Regions from separate parts of the Solibacillus sp. FSL H8-0523 genome, predicted to be linked through region 1. Evidence: riboswitches for the same ligand, from Rfam matches in the RefSeq annotation. Region 1 holds a riboswitch; each other region holds the start of a gene.
What was found. A riboswitch is a leader RNA that binds a small molecule or an ion and turns the genes downstream of it on or off. The one in region 1 is predicted to bind S-adenosylmethionine.

Region 1 (5,111 bases):
CATTCACTTTTATATTGAAAAAGCCGATGAATGGTTTTTTAATGACCATCATTTAATCGTCGATATCGATACAAGCAATGATGAACTAATTTATAGCTACGAGAAATAGTTTAAATTTTTTAAATATATTGTAATTCCTAATTTGGCCCTTTCCATCGTTATAATAGAAAAAGTTGAATTTATACGAACGATGAGGGATTACAATTGAACGTGAAACAAGGATTTTATTGGCGCTGCGTATTTTTTATTACCGGCATAATTATTTTATCACTCGGTCTGGCATTAACAATTAAAGGACAAGTTTTAGGTGTTGGCTCATGGGACGTGCTGCACTTAGGGTTGCAAATGAATTTCGGCTTAACTGTTGGAACCTGGTCAATTATTTTAGGCCTAATCATTTTAGCGATTGATGGCATTTTTTCAAAGCGTTTGCCTAAAATCGGGACGTATTTAGATATGTTTTTAACAGGGATTTTTGTGGATATCTTTTTATACGTACTACCCGATTTACACAATATCACCGAGCAATCATTAGCATTTGTTGTCGGTGTCATCTTACTCGGCTTTGGATGCGGGATGTATATGGTCGCGAACTTAGGCGTTGGTCCTCGTGACACACTTATGTTACTGCTCGTACACCGCTTAGGCTGGAGCGTCAATCGCGCACGTACCACGATGGAAGTATCCGTAGCGGTCATCGGCTTTGTTTTAGGTGGTCCAGTGGGCTTAGGTACGGTGTTTATGGCTTTTGGTTTAGGTCCTGTCGTACAATGGGCACTGAAATTAAACGAAAAGCTCTTTTTCCGCGCTTCTGGTACGGAAAGTGCCGTTATATAAAATTACGAGAAAGCAGACAAATACGTTTGCTTTCTTTTTTATTTATACTTATTTTTATGGTAATATTTGCAAATCACTTTCACTTCCATCTAAAAACAGGCATAGTTAGTATTGGGGGTGCGAAGATGATACATATTGAAAATATTAAATTATACCGCAACGAAAAACTGATTTTAGACAATTTAAACTGGCACGTCGAAAAAAATCAACATTGGGCAATTTTAGGGTTAAATGGCTCTGGGAAAACAACCTTGTTGAAAGTCATTAACGGCTATATTTGGCCAAATGAAGGTTCTGTACAGGTTTTAGGGGAAACGTACGGAAAAACGTATATTCCAAAATTACGCAGTCGTATCGGTTGGGTAAGCAATGCGATGATTGACAATTTTAACTGGCAGGACAATGCCATTGAAATCGTGCTTAGCGGCAAATTTGGGGCACTTCGTTTATTTGAAGATGTAACGAATGAGGAAATCGATCAAGCCTTGCACATTATGAAGCATTTTAACTGTGGTGATTTGGCCAATAAGCCATTTGAGTATTTATCACAGGGGGAACGTCAGCGTGTACAGATTTCTCGTGCATTAATGGCCGAACCCGAAATTTTAATTTTAGATGAACCATGTGGCGGCTTAGATTTAATTGAACGCGAAAATTTACTACAAACGATTGAGCAAATTGTTGGTCGTGAAAACTGCCCAACACTGATTTACGTGACACATCATGTTGAAGAAATTTTGCCCTGTATTAATCATGTATTATTGATGAAGGACGGTCAGGACGCGGCTTCTGGTCTGCGCGAAGAAATCTTAACGGAAGCTGTATTAAGTGAGTTTTTCGAACGTGAAGTGAGCCTGCAATTTGAGCGTGACCGCGCTTGGCTTGCGGTAAAATAACGGTTTAAAATAAAATCGCACTCAGACGATTTGGATGGGTAAAGACCTTATTAAAGGTCATTTCGATTCGTCTGAGGCGCGAATTACAAATGTAATAAACAGGTAAAAAACGTCTGAAAATCTCGCTTTCCAGACGCTTTATTAATGTTAAGGAAATTATAGATTCTCGCATTGTAGATAACTTTATATAAAATTTATCCTACGTCTAGGCTAATGCGCCAGCCCCTCGAGCTTTTCGATCCCGCCGTCGAAAGTGATGAAGCGTTTACTTTCTAGTCGGGTCCTCCAAAGCTGGTCGGGGCTTAAAGGGCACTTTAGCGCTTTTGTTCTTAAATATGAAACTCAATCGTCTCATCAACATAATGCCAATCATATGGTGTTTCTTGGTATACATAGTAGTTCAACCAGTTGTAGAACAATAAATGCGAATGAGCACGCCAAATATTTTTCGGCGTTTTTCCTGGATCATTATCTGGGAAGTAGTTAATCGGTAGCTCTGTATTTTCAGGGTCCTTTTCGAGATCACGGAAATATTCGTCAGACAGCGTTGTCGCATCATACTCGAGATGACCTGTAATCATAATGTGCTTGTTATTTTTCGACTGTGCGATAAATACACCTGCCTCATCTGAATAGCTCAGTAAGCGTAAATCTGGATGCGCACGTACTTCGTCTATCGACACCGATGTATGGCGTGAATGCGGTGCTACGTATTCATCACTAAAGCCGCGCACTAAATCCACCGTTAAATCGGTAATGACATGCGAATACACACCGGAGCATTTTTTCGGCAATTCAAATTTCCCGATGCCAAAGTGATGATAAAGTGCAGCTTGCGCACCCCAACAAATATACATAATCGAGGTAACATTTTTGTCGGCCCAGTCCATGATTTTTGTGATTTCTTGCCAATAACCAACGTCTTCAAATTCCATTTTTTCAACAGGTGCACCGGTAATAATAAGTCCATCATAGCGGCGGTGCTGCACTTCATCAAATGTTTGATAGAACGTATCTAAATGTGATTTTGATACATTTTTTGATTCGTATGAAGCTGTATTTAAAAATGTAACATCTACTTGAAGAGGTGTATTCCCTAGTAATCGTAATAACTGTAGCTCCGTTTTCTCTTTTTCCGGCATTAAGTTAAATACTAAAATGTTTAGTGGTCGGATTTGCTGTGTTTTCGCGCGGTCCTCTTCCATCACGAAAATTTTCTCTTTTTTAAGTAGCTCGCCAGCCGGTAAACTTTTTGGAATATTAATTGGCATCGCTGTGTTCCCCCTAATTGTTCTTCAATTTATCCAAATCAAAAAGCCTCACATTTCCAGCGTAAACAGAAATGAGAGGCTTTTACCCGAACTTATCTGCCAAGGATTGCTCCTTGCTGGAATTAGCACCTTTCTAACTAAGTTAGAGGTTGCTGAAACATCGCCGGGCCAAGTCCCTCCGTTTCTCTTGATAAGACTATTAAATTTTTATTAGTGTAACACGCGTGTGTGAATTTTGCAATAATTCTCACAAATTATTTATTTTTCTCCATTTCAAACAACGATGCTTCTAGCTTTGAATCCCAAGCCCCTGTGAGTGTATTATAAACACGCGCAAATTGGCGATCTTCCTTTGCATTATTCACAATAAAGCAAACAACTGGAACATCATTAATTTGCACAGACTCAGAGCTTACAATACTCGTAATAAATTGTGGTACTTCATCCTCAGCTACTGGCTGCGCCGCTAGTTGTTGCTGGATATAATCAATCAACATAGATTCTTCAATTTCTTTGATGTCCTCTGATTCTACACTCGGAAAGCTCTCAGGGAATTGTTCGAGCTCTTCAAACTGCTCTAAATCCCCGTCTAACAACATTTCATGTACGGGACTATACTGTACAAAATAGCTTGTTTCCTCGAGCTCCTCCTCAAAAATGCCACTTTCGAGTTGTGCCTTCCCTTTAGCTGTTAAGGAGAACGTTTCCTCTTTTTGAATCATGCCAAGGTGCAGCATTTTATTCGTTAAGTCATGAATAAACAACGGCTCTACGAGTAAAATGTCCGCAAGTAGCTCGGCATTTTTAAGTTTTGCTTTGTTGAATGATAAAAGCATCATTTTCATTAAAATATCCATCGCGTTACGCATCACTGGATGATATTTTACTTCAAGCGTGTGCACGGGGATGGCATAATTCATTTGCTTTTCAATCGAGATGCCATCTTGCTGTAAAATTTGCTGCTGTAAGCTTTCTGTTAAGCGTTGTAAATCCATCAGTATCTCCTTTATACGGCAAAGTATCCGTCTTGCTGTTTCACGGTTTCGAGGACATGGCCATACATGTTGCGTACATTCTCATGTTTCGGACGCTTTGTGAACATGTCACTGCTGCCAATCATGATCAGTAGTTCACGTGCACGCGACAACGCAACATTTAGACGTCGATAATCCTTCGCAAAGCCGATATCGCCGCGCTCATTGTCATGATTACGCACCATACTTACCATAATGACGTCCATCTCCATCCCTTGGAATTTATCGACGGAACCCGTGCGGATGTGGAGGTGCGGCACATGTAATTCCTGCTCAATCAAACGGTTAATCCGCTTCACCTGCTCGGCATAAAACGAAATGACCCCAACTGATTTTTGTGCATCTTCCGCGATGAGTCCATCAGCTTTTGCCTGTGCCGTGGCATCGTTCATCTCAATCAATTGTTCTTTAATTTGCGCAAGTTCGGCCTCGTTAAATAAACTTGAGCCTTCCTTCATACGCTGTTCAAAGTTTACTTTGTCATTTTTAATATCAAGCCACATTAAATGACGTTTGCGTGTAATTTTCGATGTTGTTAAGTAATGGTCACGCACCGCATCGGAATCCTCTAGACCGCACGCAAGACGCTCGGTTTCCTGCTCATAAAACGGCGTGATTGTCTGCATAATGTTCTCGTGCATACGGTATTGCAGCGCGAGCATCGTTTTATTTTGCGCAGGTAAGTTATGATAAAGTCGCTCAAATAGCGATTCTTCGAGTAATTTTTCAAGCTCACGTTTTTGTTCAAACGTAGTACTTTCCTTCACGACTTGTTCAAGTGTTTCCTCAAAGGTTGCATCTCCAACGAGCGGGGGCAGCTGGTGATGATCCCCAACAAGAATAATTTTCGCACCTTTTAGCATTGGTAATAACAGTTCTGGTGGCGTCGCTTTTGATACCTCATCAATGATCACGACGTCAAACGTTGGATAGTTGTCCATAAATTCTTTATTTGCTGATGCGACACACGTTGTACCGATTACGTTCGCATGCTTAACATATAATTTCCGAATTTCATCTAAGTCATGTGCGTTCGCGTCTTTTAGTAGACCGTGCCACTCGTTTTGTAGCTC
Region 2 (5,111 bases), 1.0 Mb from region 1:
TTCGGTAGCTTAAATTCCGGATCACGAATGACGCGTGTCGCTTGCTGCCAATCACGATACCATTTTACCGTCACCGTATCATTTAACGGTAAATATTCTTTAAGCTCCATTAACACATCCGTGTTACGTGTAAAATGCTGTAATGACAGTTCATGCTTCAGTTTCATATTGGATGTAATGGCACTAAAACTCGATAACGCATTCGTTAGCTTACCTGGCGTTAGTTTTAGCTGAAGCCACGGTGATGTTAATATAATTCCTGCACAATCTATTTTTTTCTTTTGAAGTACGTAAGTTGCAATCGTTGCGCCTAACCCATGACCAATAACAAATAACGGTAAATTATATTCTAGTGCTACTTTAAATAGTAGTTTCGTATATTTTATATAGCCTTCAAAGTCTTCGTCGTGATATCTTGCAAATTTTGCTTGCTCTCCATGTCCCGGTAAATCTCCCATGACAACGTGAAAGCCTGCACTTCGAAACTTTTCAATTAACCATGCGTACCAGCGATGATGCTCATATACACTGTGAAGAATTACGATGACTGCTTTTGGTTGCTCTTCAGCTTCCCATTTCCACATGGCCAACCCACGCTTTCTATCAAATCTCTATTTTCTATCATACATCGCACCTAGAAGAAATGCTAATTGAAAATTCCTGTCCATCTGTTACGATAATAATAGCACTTACTATTTTATCTAAGAAAAGAGGAATTGCCCATGATTTACCCTTACAAAGACAAATCACCCGTGATCCACCCGAGCGCATTTATTGCTGATTACGTAACTGTTACAGGTGACGTGACAATCGGTGCTGAGTCAACAATTTGGTTTAACACGGTAATACGTGGTGATGTAAACAAGACGATTATCGGCGAACGTGTGAGTATTCAGGATTTATCATGCCTTCACCAAAGCCCAGCTTACCCGTTAATTATTGAAGATGAGGTAACGGTTGGACATCAAGTAACGTTACATAGCTGTACAATCAAAAAACGTGCTTTAATTGGTATGGGTTCCATCATTTTAGATGGCGCTGAAATTGGTGAAGGAGCCTTTATCGGTGCAGGTAGTCTTGTGCCTCCTGGAAAAGTGATTCCGCCTAACTGTTTAGCGATGGGGCGTCCTGCAAAAGTAGTACGTGAAATAACTGAAGAAGACCGCGCTGACATGGATCGTATTATTCGTGAATACGTAGAAAAAGGGCAATATTACAAGTCATTACAAAATGACGCTACGAACAATCACATGTAACAACATACAGTTTCTTCCTATTAAAGAGCGTAATTTTGTTTAAAAAAATGGAGTCACCAGTAGTTAATTACTACCGATGACTCCATTTGCATTTTATAGACCTGCTTTTGCTTTAAGAATTTCTGCTTTATCTGTTTTTTCCCAAGGGACATCTATATCTGTACGACCGAAGTGACCGTAAGCAGCTGTTTGCTTATAAATCGGACGACGTAAGTCTAACATCTTAATAATTCCTGCTGGGCGTAAGTCGAATAATTCACGTACCCATTCAACGATTTGCTCTGAATTTACTTTGCCTGTACCAAATGTGTCAACCGCGATTGATACCGGTTGTGCTACACCGATTGCATACGCTAATTGTACTTCCGCGCGATCAGCTAAGCCTGCTGCTACGATATTTTTTGCTACATAACGTGCTGCATAAGCGGCAGAACGGTCAACTTTTGTTGCGTCCTTACCAGAGAACGCGCCACCGCCATGACGTGCATAACCACCGTAAGTGTCTACGATAATTTTACGACCTGTAAGACCTGCATCCCCTTTAGGTCCACCGATTACGAAACGGCCTGTTGGGTTGATGAAGTATTTTGTCGCTTCATCTAATAATTCAGCTGGTACAACTGGTTTAATAACAAATTCTTTCATGTCTGCTTGAATTTGCTCTAATGTTGCTTCTTCATCATGTTGCGTTGAAATAACGATTGTATCCACACGTACTGGTACGTTGTTTTCATCGTATTCGATTGTTACTTGTGTTTTACCATCTGGACGTAAGTAAGCAAGTTCCCCTGATTTACGTACTGCTGCTAAACGACGCGCTAATTTATGTGCTAGAGAAATCGGCATTGGCATAAGCTCTGGTGTTTCGTTACATGCATAACCGAACATTAAGCCTTGGTCACCTGCACCAATCGCTTCTAACTCATCATCTGTCATTGAACCTTCACGTGCTTCTAACGCTTGGTCAACACCTTGCGCGATGTCAGGAGACTGTTCGCCAACCGCTACAAGTACTGCTAAGTTTTCAGCGTCAAATCCGTACTTACCGCGTGTGTAGCCGATTTCTGCTACCGTATCACGAATAATTCCTTTCATATCTACATATGTTGAAGTTGTGATTTCGCCCGCTACTAATACTAAACCTGTTGTTACCGTAGTTTCACAAGCTACACGTGCATTTGGATCTGCTGCTAAAATGGCATCTAAAATAGCATCTGAAATTTGGTCACAGATTTTGTCTGGATGTCCTTCCGTTACACTTTCTGATGTAAACAGTCGACGATTTGTCATGTCATTTTCCTCCTAAATTCACTCTTACTAAAGATACGGTACTCATTACCCATGTCCGCTTATTTTTTCGATAAAGTGAAACTTGGCTCGGTGCGATTTAACATCCCCAAGCTTTTACCAATCGGGCTTTAAGAGACCGTTGCTTGTCCACTTACGCCATGTTTCACTTCCCCATTAAAGTAAACAGTTACTGTCCCTTAATGCAGGATAAACGTCAAGCATTTGCTTTGACACGAGGTTTTGAAAGGCTGTTACTTTTATCGTTCTAATTTATAAACAAAAAAATCCCTTTTCTCATGAGTCGCGTTCATCACGCGTGAGGAAAGGGAATTATATTCGATACCTTTCACTCTTATCGTTCAAGGGTAGTTTTGCCCTTGCATCAGGTTGGCACCAACACGCGACTTGCGCAGGTTGCCGGGTTTCATAGGGCCTGCCCCTCCACCAGCTCGGGATAAGAGTATCCGTTCAATTACACATCTTACGTAAAAACGATGCCCCTGTCAATTAATTTTGTCTTATTTCGTACAGTTTTAAAATCGTTAGAAATTCATTAAAAAATAATTCAGAATTAGTATAGATTATTATATTCAATGTGTTATACTATTTTTGAATTAACAAACAACTCCCCTTCACAAGGGAATACTATAAAAAAGGATGGTATTTAATAGATGAATTCGGTAGAAATTGCTAACGAGCTGAAAGAACTTTTAAACGGGGAAAACATTCAATCTCAATTATCAGTTCCACAATTAGTTGAAAAAGCTACATCACGTGGAGAAGCAATGTTAACTGTAGAAGGCGCATTACGTGCTGAAACAGGTAAATATACTGGCCGTTCTCCTAAAGATAAATACATGGTTGAAGAAGAAGGTTCAAAAGACAAGATCGACTGGGGCAAAGTAAACCGTCCGATTTCTGCTGAAGTCTTCGACAAGCTTTACGTAAAAGTAATGGACTACCTAAAAGAGCGCGATGAATTATTCGTATTCGACGGCTTTGCAGGAGCAGATCCAGCTTCTCAATTATCTATTAAAGTAATTAATGAATATGCATGGCACAACTTATTCTGCCACCAATTATTCATCCGTCCAACAGCCGAAGACTTAGCTTCTTTCGCTGCTGACTTCACAATCGTATCTGCTCCAAACTTTAAAGCAGATCCAGAAGTAGATGGCACAGGTTCTGAAACATTCATCATCACTTCACTTGAAAAGAAAATCATCTTAATCGGTGGTACTGAATATGCTGGAGAAATGAAAAAATCAGTATTCGGTATTATGAACTACTTATTACCAGAGCAAGGGATTTTCCCAATGCACTGTTCAGCAAACGTTGGTGAAGAAGGCGATGTTGCTTTATTCTTCGGTTTATCAGGTACTGGTAAAACAACGTTATCAGCAGACGCTGACCGTAAATTAATCGGCGATGATGAGCACGGCTGGTCAGATACTGGCGTATTCAACATTGAAGGTGGTTGCTATGCAAAAACAATCAACTTATCAGAAGAAAATGAACCAGAAATTTACAACGCGATTCGTTTCGGTTCAGTATTAGAAAACGTCGTAGTAGATACTGAAACACGCATTTGTGACTATGATGACGGTTCATTAACTGAAAATACACGTGTAGCGTACCCAATCGACTACATCGATAACATCGTATTACCATCAGTAGCAGGTCACCCAAATACAATCATCTTCTTAACAGCAGATGCATTTGGCGTATTACCTCCTGTTTCTAAATTAACAAAAGAACAAGCAATGTATCACTTCTTAAGCGGCTTCACTTCGAAATTAGCTGGTACAGAGCGCGGCGTTACAGAGCCGGAGCCAGTATTCTCTACATGCTTCGGTTCACCATTCTTACCACTTCCTGCTACTGTATATGCGGAGCAGTTAGGCCAAAAAATCGACGAGCACGGTTCTCAAGTGTTCCTAGTAAACACAGGCTGGACTGGCGGCGAGTACGGTGTAGGTTCTCGTATGAAGCTTTCTTACACGCGTGCAATGGTTCGTGCAGCGATCGAAGGCAAATTAAACAATGTAGAAACAATCCAAGATGGCGTATTCGGATTAAACATCCCTGTCGCAATCGAAGGTGTTCCAACAGAAGTATTAAACCCTCGTGAAGCATGGGCTGACAAAGCAGCGTACGATAAAAAAGCAGCTGAACTAGCTGAGCTATTCAACAACAACTTCGCGAAGTTTGCAAATGTTGATGAAGTAATCGTGAAAAAAGGCGGTCCTTTAGCGTAATTTGCTAGGAAAAGGCATTCGCGCCAATATACTGGCGCGAATACCTAGACTCGCTCAATCAATGCGACATAACGTTTAACCTACGAGTGTCTTACTAACATGTTGCTCAGATCAGGATAAACATCATATAAATGTAATGTATATCATAGTACACAAAAAGGATGCTACGCACGGCTCTAATGCGTAGCATCCTTTTTTGATTTCATCCAACTACATAATTTCTGAACAGTTAAACGATTTAACTTCGGTGGGAAATGATGCTTTAAGCCAAATGAAAACCAGGTTTCTACAACTTTGCCTTCATCTT
Region 3 (5,111 bases), 1.8 Mb from region 1:
TAATTCCTCCCTTTATTTAGATATTACTTTTAAATCTTCGAATGATTTTTCTAATTCTTCATCTGTTAAGATTGTCATAAATTGACCACCGTTTGTATCTTCTTGAATGGCTTTTTCAATTTCTTCTGTATGGTAAAGTTCAATAATTTTTTTGTACACTTCGTTGTCTTTATCTTCTGCACGTGCAGCGATAATGTTGACATATGGGTAGGCATTTTCATCTTCCGCAACTTCACGATAAATTGGGTCCTCACCTGGATTTAAACCTGCTTGACCGGCAATCCCGTTGTTAATAATTGCTGCAACTACATCTGGTAGTACGTGTGGTGTTTGCTGTGCTGTCATTGGGATAATGTCTAAGTTTAATTTGTTTGCCGTAATTTTTGTTGGATCACCGAATAATCCGAAATCATCGGCTAATTCAATGAAGCCAGCTGATTCAAGTAAGCGTAGTGCACGTGCTTGGTTAGATGGATCATCAGGAATCGCAATTTTATCGCCTTCTTTAATTTCGCCTACGTCTTTAATTTTTTCTGAGTATAAGCCAAGAGGCGCGAATACTGTAGAGCCAAGTGGAATAAGCTCGTTTCCACTTTCATTGACATAGCTTGCTAAGAATGAAATGTGCTGGAATGCGTTTAAGTCTACTTCACCTTGTGCTAATGCGTTGTTTGGTAGTGTATAATCGGCAAACTCGATTAATTCAATATCGATGCCTTCTTTTTCAAGTTTTTCTTCTAAAATTGGCCACTGTGCACCATCTGCACCGTTTACCCCGATTTTTACGACTTCTTTGTCATCACCACATGCTGCTAATGTGAAAGCTGATAATGCTGTTAGGGCTGTTAATAAGATTTTTTTCATAAGTATAGTTCTCCTATCGTCTTAAGATTTTTTTTGCTAATGTATTGCCGAGCCATTGTGCGAGTTGTACTAATGCGATTAAAATGACGACGGTGACAACCATGACAGAGCCATCAAATCGTTGATAACCATAAGTAATGGCAATATGACCTAAACCACCGCCACCAACTGTACCTGCAATCGCTGAGAAATCGATTAAACTAATTGTTACAAAGGTTAACCCTAAAATAAGTGGTCCTAATGCTTCTGGAATTAACACGGTAAAGATAATTTGCAGTGGGCTCGCACCCATTGCTTTTGCCGCTTCAATAACACCCGGGTCGATACTGATTAAGTTTGTTTCTACAATACGTGCAATGCCGAATGCTGCGGCAATTGTCATTGGGAATACGGCTGCGCTTGTACCGATTGTTGTTCCCATAACAATTCGTGTTAGCGGCGAAATTGCTACTAAGAAAATTAAAAACGGAATGGGGCGTACAATGTTGATTAAAATATTAAGTACGTTAAATGTTAACTTGCTTTCTAAAATATTATTTTCACGTGTTACGAATAAAAGTATTCCTATGGAAATACCAAGAATTGAACCAAAACCAAGCGTCAAAATAACCATATAAAGTGTTTCGCCAGTTGCTTCAATAATTCTTGGCCAAAATGTACTCCAATCAACCTTCATTTAATAGCACCTCCTCTACGTCAACTTGCTGTGAAAGCTCTTCGATGACTTTCTTTATTTGTTCGTCCTCACCCTGGAATGAAATGAGCAAGTTACCAAATAATTTTTGTTGTAGCTCTCGTACGGAACCATAAATGATGTTAAATGGTACGTGATGCTTTTGCGTAATTTCAGAGAGTAGCGGGTTATGTGTGAGCGACCCTTTAAATAATACGCGGTATAAATGCTGCCCACCAGAACGTTGCCACTCTTGTAAGATCTGTGGTGAAGGAACATCTTGGTGCACCGATTGAATAAAACGCTGCGTTGTTGTGTGCTGTGGTTGTGTAAACACTTCGTACACATCTCCTTGTTCAATCACTTGCCCTTGTTCCATGACTGCGACACGATTACAAATCGTCTGAATAACATGCATTTCATGGGTGATGAGTAAAATCGTAATGCCGAATTCTTCATTTACTCGTTTTAACAGTTTTAAAATATCAGCTGTCGTTTCTGGATCCAGTGCGGATGTTGCTTCATCGCAGATGAGAATATCTGGATTCGTTGCAAGTGCACGGGCAATTCCGACACGTTGTTTTTGCCCACCAGATAATTGTTCGGGGTAGTCTTTTGCTTTTTCAGATAGCCCCACGAACTTTAAAAGCTCTGTTGTACGTCGCTCGATTTCAGCTTTTGGTGTACCAGCCAGTTTAAGTGGATAGGCAATATTGCCAGCGACTGTTCGTGATGTCATCAAGTTGAAATTTTGAAAAATCATACCGATGCGGCGACGTAATTGGCGTAAATCTTTTGGAGCTAGCGATGCTAAATCAGTTCCTTGTATTTTGACAGTACCTGTAGAAGGCTTTTCAAGTAAGTTGACTAAGCGCAGTAGCGTACTTTTGCCAGCACCACTGAAGCCGATAATCCCAAAAATGTCACCTTGTTCAATGGTTAAGTTCACATCGCGAACCGCATGAACTTCACGATCTTTTATTTTAAATGACTTTGATATATTCGAAAATTCAATCATTTTAACGCCCACCTTTATTAGAATACAATGCGAAATTTTTCATAAAAAAAACTTTCGCATCTTAAAAATAAGATACGAAAGTTTGAAAAGTCTACTTTTGTTCTTATCTCTCAAGTCATTACTTGCAGGATTTGGCACGAGGCTAATAAGCTGTTGCCGAGACGTCTCAGGGCCTGTCCCTCAGTCTCTCTTGATAAGAAATATTTAATTGGTTGCTTGCTGTGAACCTAATATTAAATCCCAGTAAACTGATTGTCAATATATATTTTTCGAAAAAATATTTTATTCTGAATAATATTCGATTATATGAGATATGGGAGGAAATATTTGTTAGAATAATATTTTAGAGAAATGAATAGGAGTGAAAAGAATAATGACAAAGAGAATTGTTCAAATTGTAGTTATGCTTTTAGTATTTTTTAGTTTTCATACGAGTGGGCAAGCGAAGGTATTTATCGATGTGGGAGACGGTTCAAAATTAGAACAAGAGCTGGTGGTTCTTAGTGATTACGGTGGGATTACAATAACACCGAACGAAGCATTCCGAGTAAATGAAGCCTTAACACGTTATGAAATGGCTGAATTTTTAGTGCGTACATTACAGTTAGATCTAGAAGTAAGTGCAATCCCTACATATGCAGACATAGCACAAGATGATGAAAGAATGCCGGTTATTGCTGCGATTACCGAAGCTCGTATTATGTCGGGCTTTGAAGGCAATTTTAATCCCGATGCAATAGTAACACGTGTTCAAGCGGTGAAAACGTTAGAACAAGTGTATCAATTAACTGGTCAATCGAAATTAGGTTATATAGATATTAAGACAAATCACGATGCGTATGCTACGATTCAAGCATTTATTGCAAATGGAATTTTTATTCCAGCAAAAAATGAAAAATTTAACCCGAATGCACAGATAGCACGTGGAGATTTTGTTTCCTACTTAGCACGTATTTTAGAGCCGACATTACGTCTAACAGAACCTAAAGAGCCAGTGTATGAAAGCTGTGTTGTGGAGACGGATAAAAAGCGCTATGTTGTCGATGTCGCGGTAACAAATATGTGGAATAAATCAAATCAAACACGTAACATTGATTATCCATCAAAGAAAGATCCAGTAGACATGCAAAAATGGGTGTCATCTTTATCGATCATGCAAAAAAAATGGCTTGTTGGGAAAACAGATACACAGGCATTATATGGCGATGAGGTAACGCTTATAGAAAAGAAAGGAAAATGGTCTCGAATTGCAGCAAAGGATCAGTATGTGCCGTATTTAAAGGCTGGTTATCCAGGATGGGTGCCAGAATCACATGTTGCTGTTACAACGAAAAACTATGATGATTGTGCGATTGCAGTCGTAACGGCAAAGAAAACAACATTAATAAACGAAATCAATAAAGAGAAGTTCTTAGAAATTAGTTATGCAACGATTTTACCGGTAGTTAAGACAGATGACACGTACTATCATGTCGAAACGCCAAATAAAGGCATTAAATTATTAAAGAAAAGCGATGCAAAAACGTATCAAAAGTATAGTGATATACCAAAACCAACAGCTGAAACGATTATAAAAGAGGCCAAACGTTATTTAGACTTACCATACTTATGGGCAGGTACATCTTCTTGGGGCTATGATTGCTCAGGTATTTTATATGCGGTATTCCGCACACACGGCATTATGATTCCGCGTGATTCGTTCTACCAAGCAAAGGGTGGTAAGGCAGTAGCGAAAAAAGATTTACAGCCGGGCGACCTTGTATTTTTCGCTTATAATGGCGGTAAAGGGAAGGTATACCACGTAGGACTTTATCTTGGTGGGGGTAAAATGCTCCATGCACCACACTATGCGTCAAAAGTAAAAATTGAAAACATGAACCAAGGCGCATATAAAAGAAACTATTCTGGCGCACGCCGATACTTATAAAAATTAATCCGCAATCAAATTTAAATATATTTGATTGTGGATTTTCTTATTTATCACTAGTGGGAAATTGGGTATATATAATAGAATAAAGAAAACGAAGTGGGAGGCGTTGGAATGAATGGTTGGTTATTAGCATCTGTTATTATTGTCGCAATCGCGGTTGTTGTATTAATCGTCTGTATCGTTGCGGTCATTGTCCCGTTTAAAAATACAGCGACGGTCTTACTTGCGCACGCAGATGGCATTCAAAAGCAAATGAATGGTATTCAAACACAGACAACTCAGCTTGCAGCAACAGCTGATAAAATGAAGCAAGACATCGAGTATAAAAAGGAGTCAGTGCAGGGCGTTGTTCAATCGTTGAAAAATACAGGCACCGTGTTAAATGAAATCAATGATTCCACGCAGGCCCTAACGTCTAAAGTAATAAAAAAAGCAGCGGATGATCCGAAGCGTCAAGCACAGGTGGAGCAATGGACAAATACAGCAATGGGCTTTTTAAATCGTAAAGCTTAAAAAAACAGATGAAATGGACCACGAACGGGTCATTTCATCTGTTTTTATTTGTTTATAGAAGCTCTTCAATCGCCTTTTCGATATCAAGCATCGAAGTATCGGGTTCAAAGCGT

Region 2: it holds a riboswitch for S-adenosylmethionine, as region 1 does, so the genes downstream of both, metK (methionine adenosyltransferase) here and metA (homoserine O-succinyltransferase) in region 1, are expected to answer to the same signal.
Region 3: it holds a riboswitch for S-adenosylmethionine, as region 1 does, so the genes downstream of both, NSQ62_RS19725 (ATP-binding cassette domain-containing protein) here and metA (homoserine O-succinyltransferase) in region 1, are expected to answer to the same signal.

Annotation. Positions count from the first base shown of each region.
Region 1 is NZ_CP150291.1:2,188,201-2,193,311, forward strand. It holds gene NSQ62_RS10860 (hypothetical protein) at 1-109, shown strand, start outside; gene NSQ62_RS10865 (YitT family protein) at 211-837, shown strand; gene NSQ62_RS10870 (ABC transporter ATP-binding protein) at 963-1,733, shown strand; gene metA (homoserine O-succinyltransferase) at 2,063-3,004, opposite strand; SAM riboswitch class I at 3,094-3,201, opposite strand; gene NSQ62_RS10880 (nucleoside-diphosphate sugar epimerase) at 3,259-3,999, opposite strand; gene NSQ62_RS10885 (AAA domain-containing protein) at 4,011-5,111, opposite strand, start outside.
Region 2 is NZ_CP150291.1:3,194,211-3,199,321, forward strand. It holds gene NSQ62_RS15885 (alpha/beta hydrolase) at 1-584, opposite strand, end outside; gene NSQ62_RS15890 (gamma carbonic anhydrase family protein) at 723-1,256, shown strand; gene metK (methionine adenosyltransferase) at 1,350-2,546, opposite strand; SAM riboswitch class I at 2,896-3,007, opposite strand; gene pckA (phosphoenolpyruvate carboxykinase (ATP)) at 3,218-4,804, shown strand; gene NSQ62_RS15905 (prolyl oligopeptidase family serine peptidase) at 4,981-5,111, opposite strand, start outside.
Region 3 is NZ_CP150291.1:3,942,537-3,947,647, reverse strand. It holds gene NSQ62_RS19735 (MetQ/NlpA family ABC transporter substrate-binding protein) at 13-864, opposite strand; gene NSQ62_RS19730 (methionine ABC transporter permease) at 878-1,540, opposite strand; gene NSQ62_RS19725 (ATP-binding cassette domain-containing protein) at 1,530-2,555, opposite strand; SAM riboswitch class I at 2,656-2,755, opposite strand; gene NSQ62_RS19720 (NlpC/P60 family protein) at 2,929-4,482, shown strand; gene NSQ62_RS19715 (DUF948 domain-containing protein) at 4,597-4,998, shown strand; gene NSQ62_RS19710 (glutathione peroxidase) at 5,051-5,111, opposite strand, start outside.